DNA from 4 places in the Leuconostoc sp. LN180020 genome. Region 1 is predicted to be linked to each of the others. Evidence: predicted binding sites of a transcription regulator. Region 1 holds the regulator's gene; each other region holds the start of a gene.
The links. Region 1 encodes Rex, which represses fermentation and respiration genes when NADH is low (regulators of the CRP and FNR family bind a similar motif). Its sites were predicted from a motif close to TTGTGAANTANTTCACAA; they were not measured.
Positions count from the first base shown of each region.

Region 1 (7,880 bases):
GCTTATCGGTATAGGCACGAATAGATTTATGATTCTTGAGTAAATCAATTACAGGATTTGTCATCGTTTTTATATAATTATGTATACACGCTCGAGCGCGAACATAATCATTATTCCTCCATTATTATAATAAATAGATTTTACCATGTTTTTATGATAAGATAATAAGAATATTAGTGGAGGCGACTATGCAATTCGGAAAATTCCGTATCGGGTTACGCACACTAAAGACAGCAATGGCCGTTATGCTCATTATTACCGCCTTCTATTTCTTCAAGCGCCCACCATTTGTTGCCGCATTGGCATCAGTATTTGCGCTAAGAGAAAGTTGGGATAAAACATTAAGCTTTGCTAAGATCCGTCTCATTTCAAACATGGTCGGCGGGTTACTAGCCTTAGTCTATTTTATGGTTCATACGTCTACGTCTCATGCAGTATGGGTGTCAATGATTTTCTTACCTTTTTTAGTTGTTGTAGCCATTGTTTTCTTAGACGGTTTTAACTATAATAGCGGTGTCATTGGTGCACTAGCGGCACTATTAATGATTTCACTAAACATTCCAAGTGGGGCAACTGTGCTTTATGTCATTGATCGTATTGCTGATACATTTATTGGTGTCTTTGTAGCCATTGCTGTTAATCGATTTGCGTCCCCCGATCCAAAAAAATAAGGCTTGACGCCTTATTTTTTTTGCTAACCATTAACTTTTTTTGACTAATTATATACCTAGAAAATGTTCTATTGTTTCCAATACGCCATCATTGACATTGGTATTTAAAGCCTTGTTTTGAACTGCGGTTAGCATGAATGAATTGGCATTTGGCATGACAAAACTATTAGGATACTTTTGAAGCATCTCTAGATCGTTCCCATTATCACCAAAAGTCATTACTTCACTGTCTAACACATCATAATAATCCTGCAACACCTGCAAACCGGCAGCCTTATCTACACCTTTACCCAACACATCCACCGAACCAAATCCCGAACCGGTTGCATGAAGTTCACTACCAAATATTTCTCGTAATTCAGCAACATGTTGTTGCACTTCATCATTCGGCCAAACAAACGTAATTTCTAAAATATGGTCATCAACCTCCATAAGCTTTTCAACTTGTTTAACATTAGGATAAAATTGAAATACCATCTCAGCTACTGGCCCCGTAGCATGATTAGAAACATATGTTGCCCGATCACCAGTCATAATAATAATATTTTCCGCTGATTCTGGGTTTTTAGCATTCCAAGCAATCACTTTTGATAGCTGTGCTGGTGATAAATGCACAGCGTATAGCTGTTCTTGACTCGTCGCGACCATAGCCCCATTTGAACCAACAAAGTCAATTTCGTAACCTTTACCAATTGTTGGTTCAAATAGTTCTTGTAAGTTTTTAACTTGTCGCCCAGAAGCCGCGACAAAACGCATGTCGCGCGCTTTCATATTATCCAAAATACGCTCAAAACGACCTTGGCTATATTCGTCATTAGCTGTTAAAAACGTGCCATCCATATCAGAGGCAATCATCCTAATGTTCACTGGTCTCCCACCTTTTAAAAAATGTTAATGCGTAATCTATTACGCCATATTAAACTTGTTAATGAATAAAAATCTATGCGAAGCCAAACAAAATTGTATCAGAAAGTAGTGATACAGTATTGTTCAATTTAACATAGATAACTCATTAATTATAACATATTAATTTTAAAAACCGCCTTTTGGCGGTTTTTAACTAAATTGCTCAAGATACATCTGATATGCACTATCATCAAGAACCCAATCAAGCTCACCAATATATTCAGCATGCGGATCATGATAGGCAAAGCCATGTTTAAATTTATATAGCCCATCTGTTGGCACAAAGTCCCCCACACCACCAAAATCGTAGGCTACTTTACCCAGGGCCAAGCCCCATTGTAACATATGCCACTGCACTGCATAAGGCCCATAATGCTTGGCATAACGACGATCAGATCCAGCATACATATACCAAATTTCGTCCCCATAACTAAAGCCAATGCCACTAGCAACAACATGGCCCTCAAAGTGAGCTAAGAATACCTTAAATAGTCCTGTCCCTTGCCATAGTTTTTGCATACGCAAGAAATAATCAATTGGACGATGTGTAATACTTTGAGCTGTAGCCATCATCACATAGGTCTCAAAGAATGCCCGGACATCGGCTTCGCTATCACCAGAAGTTACTGTCACACCATCCTTGGCTGCACGTCTAATTTGATTACGATAATCACGCTTAAAATGCAACATCAAGTCATCTTCATTGGTAATTGGTTTAGCGCCTTCACCACGACCATCGTAATATAAGACAACGTTCTTTCGTGGTTGTATATTGCCATGCATGTGCGTAATATCGCGATTACGAGTGACAAAACCTGCGTTTTGATAAGCTGTATTACGTGCTGGTGTGTAAGGCACTTCAGGGTCCATCCGAATTAAAAATACATTATCTGGTAAAGCTGTCAAAGCTTCTTCAATCATAGACTTTATCAAATCAATATCGTCGATGTCCGCAATCGGCCCGCGACCAGCATAGCCTAGTAACTTGCCAGTAACAGCTTCAACCGTTAAGACTGACAAAACTGCATCAATACGGCCATTAGTCTCATGGTAAACGTAGACATGACCCCAATTAGATTTTAATTCACCCCAAAGCGGATCCTGTGTTACCTGCCCTCTTGGATCACGACGAACAAATTCTTGGTAGGCGGTAACTTTCTCTGCATCATTTAAATCTAAAATAGCCATCTGAATTATAACCCTGTCGTAATTGAACCATAGTTATCAATAAAATAAACCAATGTTTGCAATTCATTTGTTAAATCAACGTTCTGCACACGCACATTATTTGGTACAGTCACACGCAGTGGTGTAAAGTTCAAAATACCTTTAATCCCTGCTTCAACAAGCTTATCAGTAATCTCTTGTGCGACACCTTGTGGAACAGTTAAAATAGCAATATTAATGCGCTGTGCTGTAATCTGTTCTGTCAACTCACTCATGGCATAGATAGGCACACCAGCCATAATCGTTCCAGCTCGAGTTTCATCAACGTCAAAGGCAGCGGAAATACGCATATTTGAAGATTGATGGAAGTTAAAGTTTAGGAGCGCTTGTCCAAGATTACCAGCGCCAATCAAAGCAACATTAATTAAGCTGTCTTGATCTAAAACATTAGCAAAAAAATCTAATAGTGCTTTCACATCATAACCATAACCACGCTTACCAAGTGCACCAAAATAAGAAAAATCACGACGTATTGTTGCCGCATCAAATTTAATAGCATCACTAAGTTCTGCTGATGAAATGCGATCAGTCCCCGCATCGTGTAAAAATGTTAAGTAACGGAAGTATATCGGCAATCTTTTTGCCGTAGCACGTGGAATTTTTGGTTGTTGAGTCATAATTTCTCCAATTCATTTAAGTCACCATCTGAACGTGGTCACTTTCTATTTAATATTAAAGCACACTCTATGTTCACCTTGTGAACTTTTGCATAACTATTATATCACATAAATAGGCTTTTCAAAAAAAGATAGTGATTCATTCACAAAGTGACTATTTATTTAATAATTCAAAATCTAAGCCAGGGTTAGTATTAAGATCTAATCCAGCAAAAATATGTTGTTTAAAGTTCCAATAACCAGCAGCACCTATCATCGCCGCATTATCGCCTGTGTATTCTCGTGGCACTGGAATAAAGGTCGTCTTGGGGAATTGTGATAATAATACGTCTAACTCATCACGTAGCTGCCCATTGGCCGCTACACCACCGGCCAAAACAAAACTTTTAACGTCATAATCCTTCAAGGCTTTTCTGGTACGACCAATCAATGCATCAACGACAGCATTTTGAAAACTTGTCGCCAAATTGTTATGATCGATTGTTTCACCCTTTTGTTCAGCATGATGAACATAGTTAATAACTGCACTTTTTAAGCCAGAAAAACTAAAATCATAGTTATCTTCATGTGCCATAGCAGTTGGAAATTTAATGGTTGCTTGTCCCCTATGCGCCATTTCGTCAATTGTTTTACCTGCTGGATAAGGGAGTTTGAGTAATCGACCAACTTTATCAAAACTTTCACCTGCCGCATCATCACGAGTCTCACCTAAGACAGCGAAATTATTTTCTGATGTCATTAATACTAGCTCAGTATGGCCACCGGAAACCATCAATGCTAACGCTGGATAAATAATTGGGACATTGAAATTAGCAGCGGCAATATGACCCGCCAAGTGATTAACCGGTATGATTGGCAAATCATGTGCCAGAGCGAAAGTTTTGGCTCCCATCAGCCCAACTAGTAACGAGCCAACCAATCCTGGGCCATAAGTCACAGCTACACCATCTAAATCTTCAGGCCTAACTTGTGCTGCATCTAGTGCATCATCTAAGACACGCGTAATCCATTCAATATGATGGCGACTAGCAACTTCTGGCACAATCCCACCGAAGCGTTGATGGGAATTAATTTGTGTAGCTACCGCATTACTAAGTACAATATGACCATCTTCAACAATCGCTACACTAGTTTCGTCGGCACTTGATTCAAAAGCTATAATTTTTGTCACGGTTAGATGTTCCTTTCCATCATGATTGCTGCATGGCCGTTTTTATAATATTTTTCACGGCGAAAATAAGCCTGAAAACCATTTTTTTCGTATAATTGAATGGCTGAAATATTGGTTTCATCAACTTCTAATAGAAATCGTTTGACCTTTGGCTGCTTAAGGACTTGATTTAACAACTGCTGTGCTATACCTCGCCGTTGATAATCAGGATGAACGGCCAAACTGCCAATTTCGATTTCATCAATTATCTGCGTCACACCAATAAATCCAGCATTTGCAATAAAATACCTGCTTCGCGGGCTAGATAATTCATGCTCAAAAACAGCCATCGGCCAAGGCGACGGCACAAATGCTGCTTCGGCAATATTAAAAATCAACCGTGCATCTTCAGTTTTGGCTTGTCTTATTATCAATCTCTCTTACCATCGAAATCGCATCTTCATGATCACCTAAATAGTAGCCTTTTTTAATCCCAACATTTTTAAATCCTAGTCGTTGATATAGGGCTATTGCTCTAACATTTGATGATCTAGCCTCCAAGGATACTGTGTGTATACCAATATTTTTAGAGAAGTTAGCGATATCTTCAATCAGCAAGCGTCCTAACCCATTGCCTTGCCAGACCGGTACGACGGCAATATTTGTAATATGCATGTCATATATTTCACGCTGATAAGCCGCACCAGCAAAACCGATGACCTGGTTATGACGCTCAATAACTAAATACAGTCGGATATGTGGTCGTGATAGTTCACTTAAAAAATCTCTCAATAACCAAGGCGCCTGACCAGCATAAACAGCTTCCTCAATGTTCACCAGCGTATCAATATCTTCAACAGTTGCACGCCGTATCAAAAAACTATAACCCTGACTGTCAATAGCACGCTTTTGATATTGTGGGATTGTTAAAGGTAATTTACCTTGACGATTAAACTTCAAAAACATAATTTTCAGGCTTATCCTCATTTGGGTGGGCAGCTAACCAATTTAATTCTGCTTGCGTGCGACGCAAATAATTTGGATTAAAATCCGCTACCCTCTTAGCTGGTAATGTCCTGTTTCCAAGCGACACAATACCCTGCCCATCTGGCAAACTCTCAGTAGGTGACAAAATTTGCGCTCGAGAAGCAAAGTGTTCAACAATTGCTGTGCCAAACACATCAGTATCACCAATAAAAAGCAATGGTTCTGGTCGAGACGCCAACCAATCAAATAAACTTTTTACTGGCCGGTGCGCATCCGGCAATACATTATTTCCCATCGCGTACACCCCAGTAAACACGTTGTCATTACGTGCGTTGAATAATGGGATGGTTAGCCCATCAAATGTTTGTTGTTCAGCCAAAATAGCTAAGCTAGATACCCCAATTAACTCACACTTAATTGTATCGGCTAATACTTTAGCTACAGTAACGCCAATACGTAATCCTGTAAAAGAACCAGGCCCTTGTGCAACAATGATTCGATCAATTGTCGATAATGTCCAACCCTGTTCTGCAATTGTTTGCTGAATCGCTGGTAGTAGCTGAATAGAATGGTTACGTGCTTCGTTGGTTGAAAAAACACGAATAACCTGATTATCTTGCGCCAAACTCACGGTTAGTGGTTGGTTACTTGTATCAAATGCTAAAATCTTCATAATCTATATTCTACCACAAAAAAACCGCCAAACGACGGTCTTGAACTGTTATACTGATTTCAAACAAATACAATCACCATTTATTTAATTGGCGACTGGTATGGCATGATAGGTGTGGTTATACCGACATTACTTGCATAAGTATAAGGTAATTGGTCTAACTTCGCAAGATTTTCTGTACGTCCAGTGACGATAACCCCAGCAAACTCAGCCGTTTTAAGCGATGGTACAAGTTGCTTTTCCGCATCTTTAGCAATATCAATATGATCAACATCTTTTCTGTTAATTTGACTTTTTAAAGCCTTCTTCAGACCTTGATAATCATTATATTTCGTTTTATCAGGTAGCCCAGCAAATTGATCGTTCAATTTCCCGCTGCCGTCATCTTTTGCATTCAAACCAACATAACAACCAACATGACTTGACGTATCAAGTGCAGCAGAATGGAAACCAAGCCAATAATAGTTGATCATAATATTGTGTGGCATCATCTTTAAAATATCTTCGTATCTGTATCGCTTATCAAACGTGATAGCCACTTCGCCTAGTGTGTTGGGTAATGCTTGTAGGGTTTTCGCTTCATGTGTCGGTGTAATCGGTGACATCAACTTGTCTTTGTTCTTTTGGCTACTATACCAATTTGGGTAGGCCCGATTGAAAAATATCGGTTCTTTTTGCCCTGTTTTAGGGTTTGCTGCCATAATGTTAATGTTTTTAATGGTATCGTTCTTATAGATATTAGAGGATGTTTCACTGCTACTCTCTGGTCCACTCAGATTGAGTATCACTTTTTTTTCAGGATAAGCAACGCGATAACCATCAATATTCTTTTGACGATCACTAGATAATGTTGCACGCGTCATTGCCGTAAGCCTATAACGTTGCGATGTTGACCTAATATTTGGTGAATAAATAAGATCAGCAATATTAAATTGATTAATCTGCTTTTCAGCTTGAACGTCCATCTGTTTTCCTAAAATAATGGTTGTTGCCATAACCGCAACAAAACCAATAGTTACTGTAACGATGCTTGAAATAACTGCTGTTATGAGTAGTTTTTTACGCTTTTCTTTTTTGATTATTCGCTCAAAATTTTGGTTATCGTTCATTTTGTGCCCTTTCTATTGTCTGCCTCAGTTGCTGTCTTGTGCGATATAAATCAACTTTTATTTTTGAATCACTCGCATTATATATTGTGGCAATATCACGAATACTGTGGCGACTGTCATAATAAAGTAATATCAACGATTTTTGATAGTCATCTAACTTGTCTAGTGCCTGTTGCAAAAGCTCATTTTTAGTCATGCTTGGCGCAATTTCAGAATATTGTGCATACTGTGCTAGTAAAATATCGCGATACTTTTTTTGCCGACGATATAAATCGTAAAAACGTGATAAAGCAACACGATATAGCCACGGTCTTAATTTCTCAGGCGGTAACATGATGTCGGCTTGAATCAGTCTGACAAAGACATCTTGTATAATGTCTTCTGCATCTTGTTTTTGAATCCGATGATTAATCAAAAAACCGGTGAGCTCATGTGCTATGTCAAGTAAAACCTGTTCATAGTAATCTATTTTCATCTCCCCCGCCTTTCTATAGATATAACGAATCAAAAACAAAATGGTTACACAAAAAAACAAGTACT
Region 1 is NZ_CP039736.1:847,852-855,731, reverse strand. It holds gene FAZ25_RS04555 (nitroreductase family protein) at 1-64, opposite strand, end outside; gene FAZ25_RS04550 (aromatic acid exporter family protein) at 189-671, shown strand; gene FAZ25_RS04545 (HAD-IIB family hydrolase) at 720-1,538, opposite strand; gene FAZ25_RS04540 (peptidoglycan bridge formation glycyltransferase FemA/FemB family protein) at 1,728-2,765, opposite strand; gene FAZ25_RS04535 (redox-sensing transcriptional repressor Rex) at 2,771-3,421, opposite strand; gene tsaD (tRNA (adenosine(37)-N6)-threonylcarbamoyltransferase complex transferase subunit TsaD) at 3,576-4,592, opposite strand; gene rimI (ribosomal protein S18-alanine N-acetyltransferase) at 4,595-5,005, opposite strand; gene rimI (ribosomal protein S18-alanine N-acetyltransferase) at 4,980-5,537, opposite strand; gene tsaB (tRNA (adenosine(37)-N6)-threonylcarbamoyltransferase complex dimerization subunit type 1 TsaB) at 5,521-6,231, opposite strand; gene FAZ25_RS04510 (anti sigma factor C-terminal domain-containing protein) at 6,312-7,340, opposite strand; gene FAZ25_RS04505 (RNA polymerase sigma factor) at 7,330-7,815, opposite strand.

Region 2 (7,880 bases), 410 kb from region 1:
TCGTCAAGCCCGTTTTCTGGCAATATACCGGCCTGAATAATGGCAGTTGGCGTATCGTCGGCTACGATATGACCATCAGACATCACAATGATCCGATCGACATCGGCACGCAACACTTCTTCAATACGATGTTCAATAATCACAACTGTTAAATCACGCTCAGCTTGTAAACGATTAATCATATCCATAGCAGCATTACCTGCTGCAGGATCTAAACTAGCTAACGGTTCATCAAACAATAATAATCGCCCATCATCAACTAAAACACCCGCCATAGCAGTTCGTTGTTTTTGACCACCAGACAACATTTGTGGCGCTAATTCTAACCGTTCACTCAAGCCAAAACGTTGCGCCCATTTTGCTACTTTAGCCTTAATTTTTGATACTGGTTGATCATCATTTTCTAGAGCAAAAGCAATATCTTCTGCCACAGTTAAACCAACGAACTGGGCATCCGAATCCTGTAGTACTGTGCCAGCCTGTAAAGATAACTCGAAGAGCGACTGTGATAGAATATCTCGACCGCGGAGTTTTAGTGTGCCAGTCACATCCCCAGCATAGGCTTCAGGTATCAAACCATTTAATAGTCGTAATAAGGTTGTTTTACCTGAGCCCGAAGCACCAGCGATTAATACTTTCTCACCAGGAAAAATCTGAAAATTAATATCGTGTAACGTGGGTTCGGCTTGTGCATGATATTTAAATGTGACATGCTGAAAATCGATAAGCGGCGTTGCCATAATGTATCCTTTATTGTTTAGTATGTACACAAGCTATTGCGCTTGTTTGATGTTTTATTCACTACGTAGACTGCTCTTCTTTGGTCGTGACTTGACATAAGCGACCAATAATAATGATCCGATGATTGCTACGGATATAGTGTTCACAACCGCAGTTACTGCACCTTGTAGGAATACTTTCTGTGCCGCTTCTTTATAGATTATAATATCGCCAAGCGGTGCGATAATCACCCAGACTAAGACATTTGAAACTGCTTGCCAAACATTAAATTGCACCAATTTTTTGGTTGTCAACTCGCCATATTCTAATGCTAAATACTTTTTACCAAAGCCTAACAATAAGCCAAAGACGCCATCTGCAATCACCCAAGACCACCATGGTGCCCCATAGGTCACGGCATCATTTAATGTATGTCCAATTAAACCAACCAACAAGCCTACTACGGGACCAAACAACCCCGCAATCAATGCTAACCAGCCCTCAGCAACATTGATTGTCGTATTGGGCACACCGGTTGGGATGGCTATAAACTTCATTAAAACAAAAAACACCGCAGCCCCTATACCAGTTGCAACGACTGATTTCACTGAAAATCCCTGATTCTTTTTCTGATTATGCATGCTTTTACGCCTCGCTTTCTAATTAACTGTTCTGTTACGCTATCACACAAAATAAACGACTAGGCCATAAACATGACCCATATTGAAAACAAAAAAGGTCCCTGTTAGTCATCTAGCGCATAACTAACAGGGACGTAAAAACGTGGTACCACCCAAATTTAATCGCACATTGTCTAACAGTATGCAATCCTTAAGGTTGATAACGGGACTAACCGTGCCAACAGCTTTCACTATTCGCCTCATTCACGTTCATTTTCAATATGTCTCATCAAATCGGCTTTCACCCGCCCGACTCGCTTTACTGATGCTACATACTTACTCTTCGTTTCATCGATTTATTAACATGACTAGATTTTAAGACACTTCTCACACTTTGTCAATGCATTTATTATTTTATTAATCTGGCAAAATAATTTGCGTAGAAGGACCTTGTGGTTGATTAATCTCTTGTTGTTCTTGTACTAAGAAGCTCGGAAACATTGTCAAAGATTTTTGTTCAAAACCAATAACGGATGAACCCAATATGCGACTCACTAATTCAATTAATCTTTCTTCAAAAATCGGCTTATCAATTTGTTCAATTTCTGGTTTGAGTGCTTGCTGATACATATTAATGTGCACATGTGGCATTAATGCATAGTCTCGCCCAATAAGACCAGCCCACGCTTCAAAAAGCTCACTTGGCACTTCATCTTCGTCGCTAGCTATCGGCATAAAGTTCACACTAAAAGTATTATTAGCTTCACCCTCTTCATCAAATTCAGCTTGCGTGATTTTACCATTTGTTAATTCACTGGCATAGTCAAAATCAAAGACGCGTCGCTCGTCAAAAATGTGAATAAAGCCTGCTGTCACTTGTTCATCACTAGCCATATCAACTACACGCAAAATACGATCACGCTGCCCATTAAAAAGTTGTTGTGTAAAATAAGACATTATTCACCCATATGCTGATTATATCGCCTTAGGCTAACCAATAAGCATACATTCCTCCATCCATTTGTTACCCAATTCTAACACAATGATTCACGAACCACCATATTTCAAATGATAAAAAAATTCAGTCCGAACAGTGGACTGAATTTTTAAACATTGCTTAAAGTGTTGTGAAATCAAAGACTTTACGTCCGGTAATTTTACCAGCTTTCATCTCATCAATGATTTCGTTCATGTCTGCAAAGTTAACTTTCTCAACAATTGGCTTAACTTTGCCTTCTGCACCAAATTGGAAAGCTTCTTTCAAATCAGCACGTGTACCTACTAATGACCCACGAACTTCAATACCATCTAAGACGGTCTTAGCAATATTCAAAGCCATGTCACCTTGTGGCAAGGCCACAGCAACTAACTTACCCATAGGGCGTAGTGAGTCAACTGCTTGATTAAATGCAGCTGCGTTAACTGCGGTCACTTGTGCAGTATGGACACCACCGGTTGCTTTTTGTACTTCAGCAGCCACATCTTCAACCTTTTTACGGTTGATTAGGACTTCAGCACCATTCTCTTTTGCTGCAGCAAGCTTATCATCATTACCATCAATAACAGCCACATGTGCGCCAAACACGTTGTGCGCATACTGAACAGCTAAGTTACCTAAACCACCGGCACCATGAACAGATACCCACTGACCTGGTTTTGTTTCACCGACTTTAAGTGACTTATACATTGTCACACCAGCACAGGTAATTGACGTAGCTTCAACTGGATCCAAGCCTTCAGGCACTTTAACAGCATACTTAGCATTAACCACTGCCTGTTGTGACATAGCACCATCAACCGTGTAGCCTGAATTCCGAACTTTACGACAAAATGTCTCATTTCCCGTTACACAATAATCACAAACGCCACAAGCATCGTAAAACCAAGCAATAGATACACGATCACCGATCTTCAAGTAATCACCAGCACCTTCTGCTAACTTTGATACACGACCAACACCTTCATGCCCGATTACACGGCGGAACGCACCGTTTCGTTGTCCAATTTTATTAGGATTCCCAAAATCGGCACCGGCTACGTGCAAGTCTGTATGGCAAAGACCAACATATTCCATATCAACTAGGGCTTCACCAAATGACAAAGCTTTTGGTTCCCAATTATCAATTAAATCAACGTAACCATCTGGGTTTTCACGTACAACTGCTGCTTTCATAATATCGATATACTCCTTCTTTTTGTGAACTATTTTACAAGTAAATTGTACCTGTTTTAAGGACAGATGTAAAGTTTTTTTATCAAAAAACACACAATTTCACAATTTATTATGTGATCAATCAGACTAAAAAACACATGCCAATGCACGTGTTTAATCAAAAGTTAACACTAATTTACCTAAAACATGTTTTAATGTTTGGAATTGTTTCATGTTTTCGGCATCAAAAGGTGCAACTTGGGCAATTCTGATTGAAATTTTGCCAACTGAAACAAGGCCCAGCAGTGTTTCTAAACGCTGCCCATTCGATTGCAGGTAACTGTGTTGTACCCGTTGATCAGTTGCATCTTCGACAAGTGATACTAATCTGCCCTGTGGTTTGAGTACATTTAACGATTGCTGTAATGTATCGCCACCAATTGTGTCTAAGATGACATCAACCCCATCGGGTAAAGCCTGTGTCAGGGCAGTGGTGCGATAATCAATGACTTGCACTTGGCTATCTATCGCCTGCAAATATGCTGTCGCTGTGCTACTGGCAGTAGTGTATATCGTTTGTACGCCTCGAAGTCGTGCAGCTTGTATTGCAGCTGATCCAACTGACCCTGCCCCACCATGAATTAAGACAGACTCACCTGGCTGAATATCTAAATCTACTGTCACCATCTGATAACCCGTTTGCGCGCCTAAAACTGTTGCCGCAGCGGTTTCATAACTGACATTATCTGGTATTTTAGCCAACAAAGATTGACTAACAGCAACATACTGTGCATAAGACTTTAAATGCGTCGAAGCTGCCACGCGGTCACCTATGCTAAAGTTTCCCACCTCATCCCCAACAGCAATGACTTGACCGGAAACACTTGAGCCTGGAATTAATGGCGTTGGTTTATCTGTCCCCATCAACCCTTGACGAAACTTAACGTCATAAGGATCAATTGCTGTGGCGTGTTGTTGTACAAGAACCTGTTTTGATTTAATTTCTGGTCTTTGTGCTGTTTGTGTATCCGTCAAAACATCCAAGTCACCATAATTAATCATTTCTACAGCATACATTATGTCACACTTTCTAAATTAATATAATTGATTGCAACGTGTTAATAACTATATTTTAGTCTAAAAACAATCATAAGTGTTACTTCCTGTTCTAAAAAAGCATGAACTAATGCTATGCATCGTCCATGCTCTCATTTAATTCAGATAATTTGATTTAACATCAGCCATTGTTTGTAATACGGTTGCCTTATCTAAAACAACTAGCATTTCAGGAAGATTTGGTCCCTGAACTTCATGTGTTGTCGCAATACGAATAGGATTCCAGAGATTACGGCCTTTAATTTCGAGCTGATTTTGAATACCACGAATCGCATTCAGGTAATCTTCTGCTGTCGCATCATCAGGTAGTGCGATGTAAGCTGATTCCCATGCATCAAACACGCGACGACCTTCTTCGGAGGTTAAGTAAGCCACCATATCATCAGTAATATCACCTAATTCAAAGAAAGGCTGACGTACTAAGTCAACTATTTCACGCGTATAAGAAATGCCTTCAACACCAGCCACCTTAATCACCTGAGCTAACCAATCTGCCTTAACTGTTGCATCAGCAGGACTAACAAGATTAGCAGTCACTAATTCTTGAATTAATTGTGGCATAATTTCTTCTAAATCACGGCGCATCCACTGGTTATTAATCCATTCCAACTTCTTTTGATCAAACTTCGCATTTGCCTTTGACAGGCGGGTTTCGTCAAACATTTGCTTAAATTCTTCTAGTGAGAAAATTTCGTCTTCACCCTTTGGTGACCAACCTAGTAAACCAATAAAGTTGACCATTGCTTGTGGTTGATAACCTAATGCTTTGTATTGTTCAACGAATTGCAAGACGTTTTCGTCACGTTTTGATAACTTTTTACCTGTCTCACCATTGATAATCAGCGCCATATGACCAAATTGTGGTATATCCCAACCAAGCGCTTCAAATATCATCATTTGCTTGGGGGTGTTAGACACGTGATCATCACCACGCAACACATGCGAAATCTTCATCATGTAGTCATCAACTACAACTGCAAAATTGTATGTTGGCATGCCATCGGCTTTTTGAATGACCCAATCGCCTCCAACTTCTTTGGCACCAATTTCAATGTGTCCTTTAACAATATCATCCCAAGCGTAAGTCTTTTCTTCTGGCACACGGAAACGAACCACTGGCTTTAGACCCTTTGCTTCAAATTCGGCATACTTTGCCTCACGTTCTTCACGTGTTAAACCTTCATATTCGTAAACATAATGCGGGGCTTGCTTGGCTGCTTGCTGAGCTTCACGTTCAGAAGCTAGTTGTTCCGACGTTTTATAAGATTTATATGCCAACCCTTCAGTCAACAACTTATCAATAAACGGTTGGTAAATACCCTGCTCATTACGCTCAGATTGGCGATAAGGTCCATATTCACCTGGCTTTTCCGGTGATTCATCCCAGTCTAAACCGAGCCAAGCTAAGTTTTCTAACTGAGATTTTTCGCCATCAGCAATATTACGGGCTGAATCTGTATCTTCAATACGAATAATAAATTTACCATTATAATGGCGAGCAAAAAGCCAGTTAAAAATAGCTGTACGCGCATTTCCAATATGTAAATGGCCAGTTGGTGATGGTGCGTAGCGAACACGAATATCTTCTGTCATGTGATGTGTTATAGGTGTTTGTATAAAAAATCATACAAACACATTCCTCCTCAGTTATACGGGTAAAACCCGCTATTTATCTACTCTATTGTACAACATTACAGCGCATAATTTCCAACGCAGACTGGCCTGCCAATTCAAACGGTCAAATTTATGTCGATCCCTTCTACGTGTACTTCATTTAAGTACATCATGAGCAGTAATGACGTATATTCAAGCTATTTGTACAACGATATTGGTTGTTTCACGTGAAACACTTTAGCAAGAGATTAATCTAACGCTAACGCCAAGGCTTCACTTAATGTGGCAACGCCAATGACTTGAATTCCTGCTGGTAATTCAATACCATTGAGGTTATTTTTTGGCACAATTGCTCTTTTAAAACCAAGTTTGCGCGCTTCTTTCAATCGTCCTTCAATATCAGCCACACTACGCACTTCCCCAGTCAATCCAATTTCACCTACAAAGACATCACTAGGTCGTGATTCTTTATCATGATATGAACTCGCCAAGGCCACAGCAATAGCTAAATCAATCGCCGGTTCATCTAATTTAACCCCGCCGGCCGCTTTCAGGTATGCATCTTGATTTTGTAATAACAAGTTGGCGCGTTTTTCGAGCACTGCCATAATTAACGACACGCGATTGCGGTCCAATCCCGATGCTGTTCGTTGAGCATTACCAAAAACAGTTGGCGTCACTAATGCTTGCAACTCGACTAAAATTGGTCGTGAGCCTTCAAGCGCCACAACAATAGCTGACCCAGTTGCACCAGCAAGACGCTCCTCTAAAAATATTTCTGACGGATTAGCAACTTCAATTAGTCCACCATCACGCATTTCAAAGATCCCTAATTCATTGGTGGCACCAAAACGGTTTTTAACAGCACGTAAAATACGATATTTATAGTTACTATCTCCTTCAAAATAAAGCACCGTATCAACCATATGCTCTAAAATTTTTGGTCCAGCAATTGCCCCATCCTTGGTGACATGTCCAACAATGAAAACAGATATATTATTTGTCTTGGCAATTTGTAATAAGTCAGCAGTTACTTCTCTAATTTGTGAAACTGATCCTATAGCAGAAGTTACATCGGGCTCCTGCATTGTTTGAACGGAATCAATCACAACAAAATCAGGTTGTAAATCATCAATTTGCTTCTTAATGGCTGTCATGTCTGTCTCAGGATAAAGATAAAATTCATCATTCCCGACACCTAAGCGGTCAGCACGTAACTTCACCTGAGTGGCAGATTCTTCACCTGTAACATACAAGACACGTCCCTCATGAGCTAATTGACCAGATACTTGCAATAGCAAGGTCGACTTACCAATACCAGGGTCACCACCAATGAGCACCATAGAGCCCGGTACCACACCACCCCCTAAGACACGATTTAATTCTTTGAGGTTTGTCGCTACTCGCGGCGTTTCTTCTGAAGTGACTTCATTAATTTTTTCGACTTTGGCAGTCCGACCATCCAAGCTCACTCTGCTCTTACGGTCTGTTGTTTCTGGTAAGACCTTTTCTTCGACAAGCGTACCCCATTCGCCACAATTGCTACAGCGCCCGAGATAACGTGCTGAAACATAGCCGCAGTTAGAACAAATAAATTGTGTTTTTACTTTAGCGATAATCGGTCTCCTTTAAACTGTTGCACAACTAATTTTGGCCTG
Region 2 is NZ_CP039736.1:440,407-448,286, forward strand. It holds gene FAZ25_RS02300 (ABC transporter ATP-binding protein) at 1-740, opposite strand, end outside; gene FAZ25_RS02305 (ECF-type riboflavin transporter substrate-binding protein) at 795-1,361, opposite strand; gene FAZ25_RS02310 (hypothetical protein) at 1,758-2,297, opposite strand; gene adhP (alcohol dehydrogenase AdhP) at 2,458-3,513, opposite strand; gene FAZ25_RS02320 (NADP-dependent oxidoreductase) at 3,667-4,569, opposite strand; gene gltX (glutamate--tRNA ligase) at 4,705-6,201, opposite strand; gene radA (DNA repair protein RadA) at 6,471-7,838, opposite strand; gene FAZ25_RS02335 (deoxyuridine 5'-triphosphate nucleotidohydrolase) at 7,867-7,880, opposite strand, start outside.
Region 2: a site for Rex is predicted at 3,536-3,553, ahead of adhP (alcohol dehydrogenase AdhP). Genes of this name have one in related genera too.

Region 3 (7,880 bases), 610 kb from region 1:
CCGGTGCGTTTGTTCGTGGTGGCTTTGAAGCTGTCGAACGTGGTCAAATGGAAGCGGCAAGATCACTTGGCTTGAATTATAATAGCGCTATGCGCAAAGTAATCATGCCACAAGGGCTACGTATTATGGTGCCAAGCTTTATTAATCAGTTTATTATTACGTTGAAAGACACCTCAATTTTGTCAGCCATTGGTTTGCTTGAATTAACGCAAACAGGAACATTAATTGTTGCGCGTAACTCTCAAGGCTTCCGTGTCTGGGCAATTGTAGCGGTGATATATCTGATTGTTATCACACTATTAACATGGTTAAGCAACTGGGTTGAGAAAAAAATTAAATAATTATGTGTTATAAAAGCTTTCAAACCGTATTATGGTTTGGAGGCTTTTATGTTTGTTGCAATTAATCGAAAAGAACAATATGTTTTGGCACGTGATGCTAAAAAAAATAGTCAATTTAATTGTCCGGGCTGCCATGAACCAGTTATATTACGTGTTGGTGACATCAAACAGCAGCATTTTGCGCATATTGTTGGTGCAAAATGTCAGACATTCTCCGAGAATGAAACAGCTGCGCATCTATCTGGAAAACTACAATTAGCTGAGCAACTGGCTACTTACGGTGTTGTTCAAATTGAAGCTAAGCTCGTAGCTATCCAGCAGAGGCCAGATATTTTGTTAACTATAGGGGATAAACAGCTTGCAATTGAATATCAGTGTAGTCCTATATCTCAAAAGAGACTGGCTGAACGTAATGAAGGCTATCGGCGTCAAAATATTGATGTGATATGGATATTAGGGGAGACTTATTTTGAACGGCATTTATCACAAAAAACGATTTTAAAATTCATGACTGCTCATGATCAAGTTGTTTTTTATTTACCAACGCAAGGGCATTATATTCATCGCGGCCATTTTATCAAAAAGGACTTTGAGCGTGTCCACTATACCGAAATTTGTGATACAATGCCTTTCACTGTTATTTCTAAGCTGTCAAGACAAAGGCCGTTAGATGTCAAAAAACAAATTTATAAATTGCAAAATCTGCTGTTACAAAAAAGAGTCAATCAGCAAATGATTAGTTATTTTTATAATCAAAATAGGCTGATTATTCTAGCACCGTTGTGGATACATTATGGTGAGACTTTTGGTCTGATAATTGCAAACTGGCAATGGCGTTTATTAGCAGTTTGTTTAATTGAAAAAGTAGGGATTGGTCATAAAGTGCGTTTACGGTGCATTGCAGACAAATTATTTACTTATGTAGTAGGAAATGACAGGTTTAGATGGCGCCAAGTAAAAAAATTGCTAGATAGTTTGCAACAACAAGGCTACATATCTTTACAGGGAGATTATTTATGTGTTTTGAGTGAGCTGCCCTGGTTTATATCGCTTGCAGGTAAGTTAGATAAAGTGAGAAAAAAGTGATAAAATAAGATATTATATCTTAGAAAGGAACGCAACACCCGCTGTTTCGTCTTCTTAATGAAGCAGCAAGTGTTGATCAGTAATAATATGCCACAGATAAAGCGTCATGAAGTGCCAACAGCGTTAACATGGGATTTAACAACTATTTTTTCATCAGATGAGGCCTGGGAAAAGACTTTTCAAAAAGTTCATGAATCAGCTCAAAATATGACGCGTTTCGTTGGGCACGTCGGTGATTCGGCTGACATGTTACAAGCGGCATTAGTGGCAGATTTATCGTTGGAACGTTTATTAGAGAAAGTTTACGTCTACGCCCACCAAATATATGATCAAGACACAACTAATCAGCAGTATGCAGCATTTAACGCTCGAGTACAGGCGCTTTGGGCTGAAGTTAGTGAAGCGACGGCCTATTTTCAGCCTGAAGTATTGCGTATTCCTGATACGGTATTAGCTGAGTATCTAGCAACACCTGGGTTAGAACCATTTAGTCATTTATTTGATACGATTCGTTTACAAAAGCCACACACACTACCTGTTGAACAAGAAGCGCTACTAGCTGGTGCTAGTGATATTTTTAATGCGTCTGAAAATACATTTGGTGTGCTTGATAATTCAGATCTGTCTTTCGGAGATGTACATACTGAAACAGGTGAACTGGTGCCTTTGACTAATGGTTTGTACAGTCTATTATTAGAATCGCAATCACGCGACCTACGTCAGGAAGCATTTGATACACTCTATGACAGCTATATTAGTTTTCAAAATACTTTTGCTTCAACACTGTCATCGCATGTGAAAGGCCATAATTTCTTGGCGAAAGCACGACATTATGATTCAGCGCGCGAGGCCGCTATTTTACCACATGGCTTACCTACAACGGTTTTTGAGACCCTAAGAAAATCAGTTAATGATCATTTGCCATTACTACATCGATTTGTCTCGTTACGTCGTCAAGTGTTGGGTGTTGAAGACGTCCATAGCTATGACTTATACGTGCCCTTAGTTGATGATGTTACATTTGATGTTTCCTATGATAAGGCGCAAGACATTGTGATTAAAGCATTAGCGCCATTGGGCGAGGATTATGTGCGTATTGTCCAGCGTGCCTTTGATGAACGTTGGATAGATGTTGTTGAAAACAAGGGTAAACGGACAGGAGCATACTCTAGCGGCGCGTACGATACCAATCCTTTTATTCTATTGAATTGGCAAGATAATTTAAATAATGTTTATACTTTAGCTCATGAGTTGGGACATTCTGTTCATTCTTATTTAACAAGACATACACAACCTTATCATTACGGTGACTACCCCATTTTTTTGGCAGAAATTGCTTCTACAACGAATGAAAGTCTATTAACAGATTATTTACTGAAAACTAATCATGATCCTAAGGTGCAAGCTTATGTCTTGAACCAATATCTAGACGGTTTCAAAGGGACGGTCTTTAGACAAACGCAATTTGCAGAATTTGAAGATTGGATTCATCAACAAGCTGCTGAGGGCGAGGCTCTAACGGCTGATAAAATGAGTAGTTATTATGGTGAATTAAATCAAAAGTATTATGGCCCAGATTTGTTTCCTGATGAGGCTATTGCGTATGAGTGGGCACGAATTCCGCATTTTTATTACAATTACTATGTTTATCAATATGCAACAGGTGAAGCAGCTGCTACAACACTAGCTGACCGTATTATCAATCACGATGGTGCTAATGACTACAAAAATTATTTACGTGCTGGCGCCTCTGATTATCCGCTAAATGTTATTGGAAAAGCTGGTGTTGATATGAGCCAGTCAGATTATCTGAACCAAGCTTTCCATGTCTTTGAAACGCGACTGAACCAGTTAGAAAAGTTACTCGCAAACTAAGACAAGCACTCGTTCTGCTGTGGTAAACTATTAACGAGGAGAAGAGTTATTATGTCGCCAAATTCAGCACCTGAAAAATTAATCAATACTGCTTTAATGGCTCTTGATGAGACATATACACCATATTCGAACTTTCCAGTTGGTGCTGCACTACAAGTCGCTGATGGGCGTGTTTTTAAAGGTATTAATATTGAGAATGTTTCTTTTGGTTTGACTAATTGTGCTGAGAGAACGGCCATTTTTAGTGCGATGGCTGCCGGCTACCGACAGTTTGAAGGGTTAGTGATTGCGGGACGTACAAAAGCACCAATCGCACCATGTGGGGCATGTCGGCAAGTGATGGTTGAGTTTTTTGGCCCAGATATGCCGATTTGGTTAATTAATGATTCAGGTAAAGAAATAAAAACGAATATTGCTTCATTAATGCCTGGCTCATTTAATGGATTAGATTAAGCAAACGAAGGAGTAAACAATGAAAAAAGTATTAGTATTTGATGGTATTGCTCAGGTTGCCATTGATTACCTCAAGTCCAATCATATTGAGGTAATATCAAATCAACAAAAAAATGATGACGATTTCTTAGCGAATCAGGATTTGAATGGGATGATTTTGATGATGCATCCAGTGGATAAGCACATATTATCTCAGCTTCCGGATTTGAAAATCGTTGCGCGGTATGGTGTTGGTTATGATAACGTTAATTTAGAGGACGCCAGTCAGCAACATGTCATTGTGACAAATACACCTGGTGCTAATGCAACAGCTGTTGCAGAGACAGCCTTAATGCACATGCTCATGAGCGGACGTTTATTTTATCAAGAGAGACAAAGCATCACGGATGAGACAGATGCCCCAGCCAAAGGACAAGAAGTGTCACATAAGAAAATTGGTATCATTGGTTTTGGTGCGATTGGTCAAAAAATAGATGAACTCTTAACTGGTTTTAACGTTGAGGTACTAGCTTATGCGCGACATAGTAAATCAGTTAAAAATGGACGCATGGCAACTTTAGAAGAAATCTATTCGCAATCTGATTTTATTGTGTTAGCCTTGCCGGCAACGTCTGATACCCAGAATATGATTGACGCTGAAGTGTTTAAAAAAATGAAAAATACTGCGGTATTAGTGAATATAGCACGTGGTGCCATCGTGGACGAAAACGCGTTGTTTAATGCACTAAAGTCCGGAGAAATTGCTGGAGCTGGTTTAGATGTTGTCACTAACGAACCAATTTCTGACAACAATGCCTTACTAGGTCTTTCTAATACATTTATCACGCCGCATATTGCTGCTAAGTCTCGAGAAGCTTTTGATGCTGTCGGATTAGCTGCAGCAAAAGAAGTTGTGCGTGTATTAAATAACGAAGCACCATTGAATCAGGTGAACGCATAAAAAAACCACATACCAGATTTGGTTGTGGTTTTTTATTTTGGCTCGTGTAGTGTGACTGGTAGTAAATCGTTTTTAACAGTTGATCGTTGATTGATTTCAGCAAATAACACTTCAATTAAGCGTTGCGCTGCTTCGTGAATTGGTTGAATAATCGTTGGTAAGTCAGGATGAAGTAATTGCACAATTGGTGAGCCATCATAACCAACGACAATGACATCCTCAGGAACTCGAATGTTTGCAGTTCGCAGTGCGTTTTGCAGTTGAATAGCCATTATATCATTATAAGCAAAAACACCATCGATATTCTGCGTTTGGATATCCTTTACGATGTCTTGAATAATATTTGGTTCGGATATTTTGTTGGAATCAAAATCCAGAGTACTAATCTTACTTTTTGAGCCGACAGCATCAACAAAACCGTTATAACGTTTTGATGTAGGCGAGATTGATTGATCGTTATCGTTCAATACTAAAAGATTTTTGGCGCCTTGTGAGACAAGGTAGTTACCAAGAAGAAAACCACCTTGGTAATTGTCTTCGCTAACAATTGGCACATTATCAGACAGATGACGATCATAAGCGACGATAGGTAGCAAACTATTGCTGTAACTTTCAATGCCAAGATTATGTGATGATGTAATAATACCCTCAACCTGATTAGCAGCAAGCATTTGCAAATATTGTTGTTCTTTTTCTATATTATTTGCACTTGTTGCAATAATAACCTTGTATCCTTTTTCAAACAAAAGTTGTTCTATCTCACTTGCAAGTGCTGTGAAAAAAGGGTTTTGTATGTTAGGAAAAATAAGACCGATAAATTGGGAAGATTTTCCCTGTAAAGACCTTGCCATTGCATTAGGTTGATAATGTAATTCACGCATAGCAGTGTGGACTTTATCAATTGTTTTTTGACTTAATGAACCATAACTATTAATCACACGTGATACCGTTGTTACTGAGACACCTGCTAATTCAGCGACGTCACTTAGCTTTGCAACCATAAACACCTCCATTGGTGGAGAAACTAATCTCAAAAATTATATTTATACTAGTCCATTATACACGGTTTTGTAAACGCTCACGATGATTACTGCAATATATTTTTTGAACAACGCTTGACAACAAAAAATTTAAGGTTTAACATTGTCCTTGTAAGTTAAAGGAATCACAAGAAAAGAGGAGCATTAATCATGGATGCATTAGTATTAACAGGCATTAAGTCACTGGAATTGCAAGATATTGCACAACCAGAAGTAAAACCAAACGAGGTGAAAATTCATACTGCGTTTGCGGGTATTTGTGGTACAGACCACGCTTTGTATGCTGGTTTGCCAGGTTCAGCTCCAGCCGTACCTCCAATCGTTTTGGGACACGAAAACTCAGGTGTTGTTGCCGAAGTTGGTTCAGCTGTAACCAATGTTAAAGTAGGGGACCGTGTGACTGTTGATCCTAATATTTATTGCGGACAATGCAAGTTCTGCCGTACAGGTCGTCCAGAATTGTGCGAAAACTTGTCAGCCGTTGGTGTGACGCGCGATGGTGGCTTTGAAGAGTACTTTACAGCACCTGCTTCAGTCGTTTATCAAATTCCTGATAACGTATCATTGAAATCAGCAGCTGTTGTTGAACCAATTTCATGTGCTGTCCATGGTATTAAGTTATTGAAAGTAACACCATACCAAAAAGCTTTGGTTATTGGTGATGGCTTCATGGGTGAACTTTTTGTACAAATTTTGCAAGCCTATGGTATTCACCAAGTTGACCTGGCTGGTATCGTTGACGAAAAGTTGGCAATGAACAAAGAAAAGTTTGGTGTTAAAAATACCTTCAACACGATGAAGGGTGACAAGATTCCTGAAGGCGAATACGATGTTATCATTGAAGCTGTTGGTTTGCCACAAACACAAGAAGCTGCTATTGAAGCTTCAGCACGTGGTGCACAAGTATTGATGTTTGGTGTTGGCGGTCCTGATGCTAAGTTCGAAATGAACACATACGAAGTCTTCCAAAAGCAATTGACAATCCAAGGTTCATTTATTAACCCTAATGCATTTGAAGATTCATTGGCTTTGTTGTCATCAGGCAAGTTGAACGTAGAAGCATTGATGTCTCACGAATTGGACTATAACACAGTTGATGACTTTGTTAATGGTAAGCTTGGTGTAGTTTCAAAGGCTGTTGTTAAAGTTGGTGGAGAAGAGGCATAATTCCATGAACGCTAAAAACGTAGCACAGACGACATCTAAGAATGGTCGCACGCTGACGATTGGCGCCTCATTATCATATTTTGTGCTTTCTTTGGTAATCAACGCGGCTGGTAATGTCTTAACAGTCGTTACAAGTCAAAAAATCCACCCAGCTTTTCTGGGCTCTGCTTATTGGACAGCCGCTGAATCAGGTTTTAATAAAGCAGTGTTTCAAGGATCAAATTTGATGCTTGGTTGGGTATTTTTCATTGTAGGTGTCTTAATTGCAATATTGAATGTATTCTTACAAGGCTATTTTGATTGGAAAAAGTTTGTTGGCAATATTGCCTTCATGGTACCTTTCTCAGTGTTGATTAGTTTCTTTGCAGGTATGTTCTCACAGGTGCTACCCGAGTCACATAGTGTCATGACAACCATAGGTTATACTGTATTGAATTTCATTGGTGTTGCAATGATTGCAATTGCTATTTCAATTTATCAACGTACAAACCTTGTCCTACATCCCGCAGATGATTTGATGCAGATTTTGAGATTTAAGTATTTCAAAGGTTCTGCCGCTAAGGCGATGTGGGCGTCATATATTCCGCCAACAATTATTGGTATTATTGCTATTATTATCTTGCCTGATTTTACCAATTATGGTGTCGGTACAGTGTTCGCATTTCTATTTCAAGGTGGGATTACGGGTTGGGGAGATAAAGCGATTTTCCCAAATCTTAAACATCAAGGAATTTAATTATCATGAAGACGTGGGACAACATATCGTTCCAGCCTTTGCATTCTAAATTATAGGAGCATAACATGTCATTTTCAGATTATTATTCAGGCGTACAACACATTGGTATTCCCACAAAAGATTTAGCAGCTGCTGAAGCCTTTTGGACGAAGCTAGGTTTCACTAAAACAGGTGATTTTCCAGTTGGTAATGTTATTTTCATGAAGCGTGACAACCTCGTGATTGAAACTTGGCAGCAGGAC
Region 3 is NZ_CP039736.1:240,704-248,583, reverse strand. It holds gene FAZ25_RS01270 (ABC transporter substrate-binding protein/permease) at 1-341, shown strand, start outside; gene FAZ25_RS01265 (competence protein CoiA) at 390-1,427, shown strand; gene pepF (oligoendopeptidase F) at 1,515-3,302, shown strand; gene FAZ25_RS01255 (cytidine deaminase) at 3,354-3,755, shown strand; gene FAZ25_RS01250 (NAD(P)-dependent oxidoreductase) at 3,775-4,695, shown strand; gene FAZ25_RS01245 (LacI family DNA-binding transcriptional regulator) at 4,728-5,696, opposite strand; gene FAZ25_RS01240 (zinc-dependent alcohol dehydrogenase family protein) at 5,886-6,902, shown strand; gene FAZ25_RS01235 (hypothetical protein) at 6,907-7,638, shown strand; gene FAZ25_RS01230 (VOC family protein) at 7,704-7,880, shown strand, end outside.
Region 3: a site for Rex is predicted at 5,849-5,866, ahead of FAZ25_RS01240 (zinc-dependent alcohol dehydrogenase family protein). Genes of this name have one in related genera too.

Region 4 (7,880 bases), 310 kb from region 1:
AAATTCATCATTTAGAAGCATTGGCTAAAACGCAAAAGATTGCCCCAATGGTTAATCAAATTTTCTTGAATCCTTCTGATCATCAAAACGAGTTAGTTGCTTATAATAAAGCACACAATATACTAACTGAAGCGTATTCGCCTTTGGGCACTGGCAAATTAATTGATTTATCCCCAGTAAATGATATTGCCAAAAAGTATAATAAGTCTATTCCTCAGATTCTTATCCGTTGGTCTCTAGATAAAGGTTTCCTACCACTACCTAAATCGACGCACCAAGAATATATTCAAGCAAACAGCGACGTCTTCGACTTTGCACTCTCTATTGAAGATATCCAAACACTTGATGCTTTGGAACATACAGCCGGCGAGCACCTAGATGCTGATAAGGCTGACTTCTAATAAAAAAAAGCGTTGTTTCACATGAAACAACGCTTTTTTATTTAAACAGAACGCTTTTTAAAGATAAAGTATGCAATCCCATACATCAGAATAATATACACAGCGTAAGCTGTAAACACAGCACCCTCTGACATATGAACCATCTCCTTGAATAAGTGGGCTGGCATTTGTCGATAAACGGCTACACCTAAGAAAATATTAAACGGATTCCACTTTAAGATAGGCGCCATATTAATTAATAGTGATGAAATAGAGCTCAGAATAGGTGTTCCAACAATCATGACAACCCCTAAACCAATAGCAGCACCAGAATTCTTAACTAAGTTAGTAATCAACAATACTAATGCGGCAATGAAAATCATTTGCAACAAAGTTGTTAAGGCTGTTAGCCCCATATTTTGCCAACCAGTTCCGACATAGTTGATTTTATCAGCCAAGTTAATCTTTGGTGCGAAAATAATCTTGCCAAGCATCGTACCTAGAAACGCAGCAACAAACAAACTAATATAAACACTGAAATTCAGCAATAATTTACTAGTGAAAACCATCCCGCGGTTAAAACGTCGTGATAACAATGGCCTAATTGTACCAAAACCAAATTCTTGCGAAACACTTAGCGCGGTAATAATAATACCTGCCATAAATACATAAATTGTCCCCTGACCAAAGTTAGTTATCGCATTTACTGTTCGCTGCGATTTAAAAATAGCCAATATTGCCAACGGAAAAATAAAACTCAATGCAATCCAAATATACAGTCTGTTTTGTTTTATTGCTTTATAATATTCCTGTTTCATTAATGTTAACATGTCAATTACTCCCCCTTATCATCGTTAGCCAACATATCAAGTAACGACTTTTCCAAATTTCCTGTGACTGTATTCATTGTTGTAATGTCAATACCAGCTTGATTCACAGCAGTGATGACTTGCTGCAAGTTGTCAGCCCCAGAAACAAGGACATGCCCATCCTCCATATTAGCTACCCATTGATTAGCAATAGCCAAATTAATTGTTTTTTGGTTATCTGACGTTTCGAGTGCCCAACGTACTTTATCATGGCTAAAGAATGCAGCCATTGTTGCTGTTTCAATAATTTTACCGTGATTAATAATCACAACGTCATCAACTAGCTTCTGTAACTCATCCAACAAGTGACTAGAAATCAAGAATGCGACACCTGTATCGGCCAATTCGCGAATCAAACGTCGCAAATCATGAACTGATTGTGGATCTAAGCCATTCATTGGCTCATCTAAAATAACCAACTTAGGATTACGAATTAGCGCAATGGCAATTCCCAAACGTTGCTTCATTCCTAATGAGAAATTCTTAGCCTTACGCTTACCAAAGTTTTCACCATCAATTTGGGTTTGTTTCATTAAAGTTTTGAAATCAGCTGGATTATCGGTATCCATTGCATACAACTTCAAATGCTCAAGGGCTGTCAAATTTGGATAAATTGACGGATATTCAATCAAATTACCAATTTTACCCAACGCTTGATGGTTACTAAAGGTTACTGGTTGTCCTTCAAATGTGATGTTACCTGATGAATAGCTCATCAATCCAGTAATTGCACGCATTGCAGTCGACTTTCCTGCACCGTTTGGTCCAATCAAGCCAACAATGTGTCCCGCTTCAACATTAAAGCTGACATTTTCCATTGCCTTTTTTGAACCATACTGCTTGTTAACATTTTTAACTTCTAATAATGCCATGTTTCCCCCTAAATAATACTACTTATTTATCCCACGTTACTTTGAGTGTGGGTTTAAATACAAACGTAAATGTAACACCAGTTAAAATAGCTGGTGTTAACAACAAATCAAACAATTTTACAGCAGACAACGTCTCACTATTGTTGGCTAAGACTACTGCATAAGATGTTACAAACACAAATATAACAACCGGCCAACGTAAAATTCTTAAACGCACTGCCTCATCGATTGAGTCGCCACTAATTTTGGTAGATAAATAATAACCAACCGCAAATAACAATAAACCAGCCAGAATCAGAATCATAAACTGTATTGGTTGTTTACTATCTTCTAATAATTTATAGATCAAAGTTAATGGTTGAATAGCAACCAACCCAACAAACATCGCCCCCGCAATTTTCATCCAATTGGGCCCAATAATAGTATAAATGCCGGCCATCACACTGGCGATGAAAAAGAAGTGCGCGCTAGTCATAATATCAAGATTAAGCGCTTGACCAAAATCAGTGGGGTGAAAAATACCAACAATTGCCCCATCCACAACGATAGCGGCGACGATTGGGACAATGACTAACCAAAATATTCGTGCAATAAACAACTGACCACGTGAAATATTTTGCGTGAACAACCATAAATCTAAGCGACGTGACTGATCATTGAGTAACGAAATGGCTGCTATAAATAGCCACACCCCTATTAAAACAGGGCCAAATCCTTTTTCAGCGCTGAAATTACCGTGTAATCCATACTGCCATATCGAAGACCCTACTTGAATGACTGTTAGTAGTACACCTAAACTTAATGCTAGAATCAGTTGATTCTTTTTGATTTTCATGTACAAAATCATTGCTTGTCTCATATTTCCCCCTCCAATTCTTGTTGCCATGCATACGCTTCTTCGGCAAAACTAGCGCGGAAAATATCTTCACTACTAATAGGTAATTCTTCAACAAATTTAAATTCTTGGCTGGCCAACTTAATTCCAATATCTTCCGTAAAATCGTTAAAGACAATTGTCACAACATGCCCTGTTTGAGCAATGATTGTCCCTGTCTCGCGAAGAAATGCGGGTAGCTCTTGGCCGACAAAAGCTAGTTGATACTTTTTAACATCTTTATTCTCATCAATAGCAAATGTACGATCGATTGTCTGGTTTTTGAGCAGTAGAATGCGATCAACTAATGTATCTAATTCGACCAAGTTATGTGAGGCAATCAAAACTGTTGTTTGCTGCTCCATGACTTGGTTAACAATTAATTGCTTAACCTGATCTCGAATTAAGACATCTAGACCATCTAGTGGTTCATCCAGTAAAATATATTGCGCACGACTAGCAAAGCTGAGAATAATCATAAACAGTGCACGCATACCTTTGGAATAAGTTTTAATCTGTTTACTATTATTCAAGCCAAATCGTTTGATTTCTGCATCATACCAAGCTTCATCGAAATCCTTATAGGCCACTTTTAGAATAGCTTTAATTCGTTTTGGTGAATAGTAACGTAACCAATTATCAGGCATATCGATATAAAACAATTGATCATGTCGCTTTGTTGTTTTCAGATAGTCTATGCCATCTAGTCCAACACGACCAAAGTCAGGTAATAACTCACCTGACAGTGTCCCAAACAATGTCGTCTTCCCTGCGCCATTGCGGCCTACTAGACCAACAATCTCGCCCTTATGCAATTCAAAATTAACATTCTTCAACACTTGTTTATTTTGAATTTTCTTAGAAATATTTTCAATAACGAGTGTCATCTCTCCTCCTTGCTCGCTTTAACGTCTTTTCCGTAACTAGCATCAATCCACTGATGCAAAATATCAGAAGATATGCCCGCACGCTTTGCCTCAATCACAACTTCCCCCAATTGTTGTTGAACATTGGCAATAAAACGATCATCTGCGATCACACCATCGTTTTCACGCACGAAAGTACCTTTACCAGCAACAGTTTCAATCACATTTTGACTTTCTAATGCCTTATAGGCTTTAGCAACTGTATTGGGATTTAGCCCTTCGATTAGCGCCATTTCTCTGACAGAGGGCAATTTTTCGCCCACGGATAAAACACCTGCAGCAACTTGAGACTTGATTCGCCACATCAACTGCTCATATAATGGCTGATTTCGCTGAATTTGTGCCATTTATGCACTTCCTTTATCATTTTTCGTGTATGCTTAACCCCAACGTCTGTCACATACACCAACTGATTAAAATGCGCTTCATTAATTCCCCTATGATTAAGTGTACTAAGTGTACTATCTGTATCATGTGTACTATGTTACGCGGTACAGTTATATTTGTCAAGCCCGTGATGAGATAAATCAAATACGAAATATAAATCAATTTTTAGCACAAATGTATGATAAAATTAGGTCAATTGTTTTCATTTAGATCATACTATTCGTAATCAGAGGATACATCAATGACAAAAGAAAAAACTACCCAAACCATTGTTTTTGTCGCTTTTTTTGCAGCTATTACTTTTGTGGCAACTAGCATTCAGGTGCCAATGCCAGCACTCATTGGCAAACCCTTTGTCCATCTGGGTAATGCTGCTGCACTCCTATCAGTACTGATTCTGGGCTATAAACGTGGTGCATTAGCTGGTGGCATGGGCTTAGCGCTTTTTGATGTCACACACAACTATATTCTTGACGCACCTTATTATTTTATCGAAATTTTCATCGTTGGGGGTAGTGCTATGCTCGTATTTTATAGCCTCCACTACAACAAAAAGCCACAAACTAGTAAATTAGCTCTCATTGTTGTTGCAGCAATTATCACCAAACTCGTCATGACAACGCTACACAATTTTGTTATGAGTTTAGTCAAAGGCATGACTATTCAGCCGGCATTTGTTGCAACACTATCGACGCTCTTTCCCACTTTGGTTAATTGTGTCACAACCTTGCTTGTTGTTATGATTGTCTATCCTATTTTAGGCCAGAAACTGCAACACTCATTAGCCCCAACACATTAAAAAAGCCAGCTGACGGTCATGGTAGCGTCTACTGGCTTTTTTGTAAAAACAAAACCCCGCATCTGTTAACAATACGGGAGAAAGAAAATATATTCAAGAATGAGAAGAGAAGATTTGGGAGAGAATGAAATGAAAATCCTATATCATCTGCAGGGTTCTGTTCAATTAATAAGTGTTATTTGTTCTTATCAATAACTATATATTAACGATTCAAGATTAAATTCAAGTTAAAAAATCCTTTTAAAATTAACGCACTTTCTTTTACTATTATTTTACAAGTAAACACTTGGAATTGTTTGACATTTCACAATAAAACCATTATACTTACTTATTGTAATAGAAAGCACGATAATAATTATATGATAAGGAGAAAATCGTTATGTTAGCGTGGTTACGTCATTCAAAAATTGCAATGTGGGGATTGACTATTATTCGGCTCTATCTGGGGTTTGCTTGGGCAAAGGACGGTTTTGAAAAATTAACTGGTCCCAAACCATTTGATGCATCTGGTTTAATTATGGGGGCAATTAAAAATCCTGTTACTGCACCCGGTGGGGCAAAAGCTTTTCCGCTATATGACTGGTTCTTGACTACTTTCACCAACAACGGTCATTCTACTGCTGCCTTTTCTTTCTTAGTATCTTGGGGTGAACTACTGGTTGGACTCGGCCTAATTTTTGGCACGTTAACACTTGCCGCAGCATTTTTCGCATTAGTCATGAACTTTTCTTATCTTGGTGCAGGCGTTGTTTCAGTCAACCCAACCTACATTATTTTAGGTGGTCTATTGCTCATTTCCGGATCCAATTCAGGAAAAATTGGCTTAGACAGATGGGTTACACCATTCCTACGTTCAAAGATGCCGTTCTTGAACAATGATATTAGTGTCAAATAATCTTTAAAAAAATACCGTTATTAGAGGGGAAATAACACACATGTTCACATTACAAAAACCCAAAGCTAACTTGCTTGAAATCACAAGCAAAAGCATTTGGTATGGTTTTATAGCCGGTATGATATCTGGGATGGTAAAAATAGGCTGGGAAGCTATTTTACCACCACGCACCATCGCACGTAATATGACCAATCCACCACAACATATGGCCGAACAATTGGGGTTTTCAGATAAACTTGTTCACGCATTTGTGTACTATTCTCAAGATCAAAAAGTTTTTTGGTTTACATTGTTATTACACTTTTCGTTCGCCATTGTTTTTGCGATACTCTACGTTTTTGTATCTCAATACTGGCCACTCATTGGCCTTTGGCAAGGTGCCGCTTATGGCGTTGTCCTTTGGGTCGTCTGGCATGTTATTTTAATGCCAGCTTTTGGTACAGTGCCGGCCCCTTGGCATCAGCCTTTTGCTGAACATTTTTCAGAATTTTTCGGCCACATCGTTTGGGCTTGGGCGATTGCAGCAACTGTTTATTATCTTATCGCCAAAGACAAGCATGGACATTTAACAACCATTTAAAAAAAGACCTTAACAGAGGTCTTTTTTTATTGCCATTTTTTGTATACTGAAATAAATAGAAATAATTAAAAGGATTGCCGATGTTATTTAAAGATCAAGTTTATCAATTTACGCCAGCAACTGTGCCCAATACAGCCAAGACGGTCATACAAGATTTACCTTATGCTACTGGTTCTCGACACACTTTAGACATCTACTTACCTAGTGGTGTCAAACCTTTCCCAGTCATTTTAGACTTATATGGTGGCGGCCTTCTGCGTGGTAAAAAATCATCTTTCAAACTAAATCCAAGTTTACGATTTTTAACTGATCAGTTTGCTGTGATTAGCATGGATTATCGTTTAAATGTACCACCTTATTGTGAGTTTCCAAATCAAATTGCAGAAATCCGTGCGGCATTAGATTTTTTAACGCGCAATGCAACAATGTACAATCTTGATATGCAACACGTCATTTTAATTGGTGAATCTAGTGGCGCACAATTAGCTATGTTAGCCGCTGCTAGTTTTGCTGCAAACGTGACACTTGGTCACATACCAAACCATCGATTCCTAGATCAATTCCCAAAAGTAGCCGGTGTTATTGGCATGTACGGCCCTTATCAAGTCGACCAGTTTGCAACACAATTTAATCAATTGCATATAATCCCAAAATTTCTGGAAACAGGTTCAGCGATAGCCTTCGAAGGCATTATGTTACAAGGCAATCGCCCTGATAGCGCCCCCTCATTGGTTAAGCAAGCCAATCCTGCAACTTATTTCACACCATCCACACCACCTACGTTACTTATCGCCGGCACTAAAGATCATGTTGTGCCTTATCTACAAAGTCTCAAACTTGCAGAAGATTATTATAGATTGGTAGGAAAAAAACCAACAACTCTTATCATACCAAATGCTGATCATGGTCCAAGTGACTATAATACATCCGCTATTTATTATGAAAAGCTAGCGTTTATCAATGAGCATATAAAAGCAGTGTGAATTAACTCACACTGCTTTTGTCTAGTATCGTTAAAATGGTTCTTAGCACACCAGCATGATTGTTATCAGCCACAACTGGTAAGAAATCACCAGAAAGTTTAGTATTGGGCATAATGTATGGGTACCCCACCTGTGTCAGCATTTCGATGTCATTGCCCCCATCACCAAAAGCTGCGACTTGTGATAATTGAATCCCCAAATTATCTGCTAAAACCTTTAATCCGACTGCTTTATTGACACCTGCTGGCACAATATCAATCGCACCCGTCCCTGTCTCTGTCACGTGTACTTGATGGCCTAAAGCTTGTTTAGCCG
Region 4 is NZ_CP039736.1:542,256-550,135, forward strand. It holds gene FAZ25_RS02780 (aldo/keto reductase) at 1-401, shown strand, start outside; gene FAZ25_RS02785 (ABC transporter permease) at 443-1,210, opposite strand; gene FAZ25_RS02790 (ABC transporter ATP-binding protein) at 1,216-2,121, opposite strand; gene FAZ25_RS02795 (hypothetical protein) at 2,144-2,980, opposite strand; gene FAZ25_RS02800 (ABC transporter ATP-binding protein) at 2,977-3,882, opposite strand; gene FAZ25_RS02805 (GntR family transcriptional regulator) at 3,879-4,268, opposite strand; gene FAZ25_RS02810 (ECF transporter S component) at 4,550-5,107, shown strand; gene FAZ25_RS02815 (DoxX family membrane protein) at 5,487-6,002, shown strand; gene FAZ25_RS02820 (DUF1440 domain-containing protein) at 6,043-6,582, shown strand; gene FAZ25_RS02825 (alpha/beta hydrolase) at 6,663-7,565, shown strand; gene FAZ25_RS02830 (HAD-IIB family hydrolase) at 7,567-7,880, opposite strand, start outside.
Region 4: a site for Rex is predicted at 5,400-5,417, ahead of FAZ25_RS02815 (DoxX family membrane protein). Genes of this name have one in related genera too.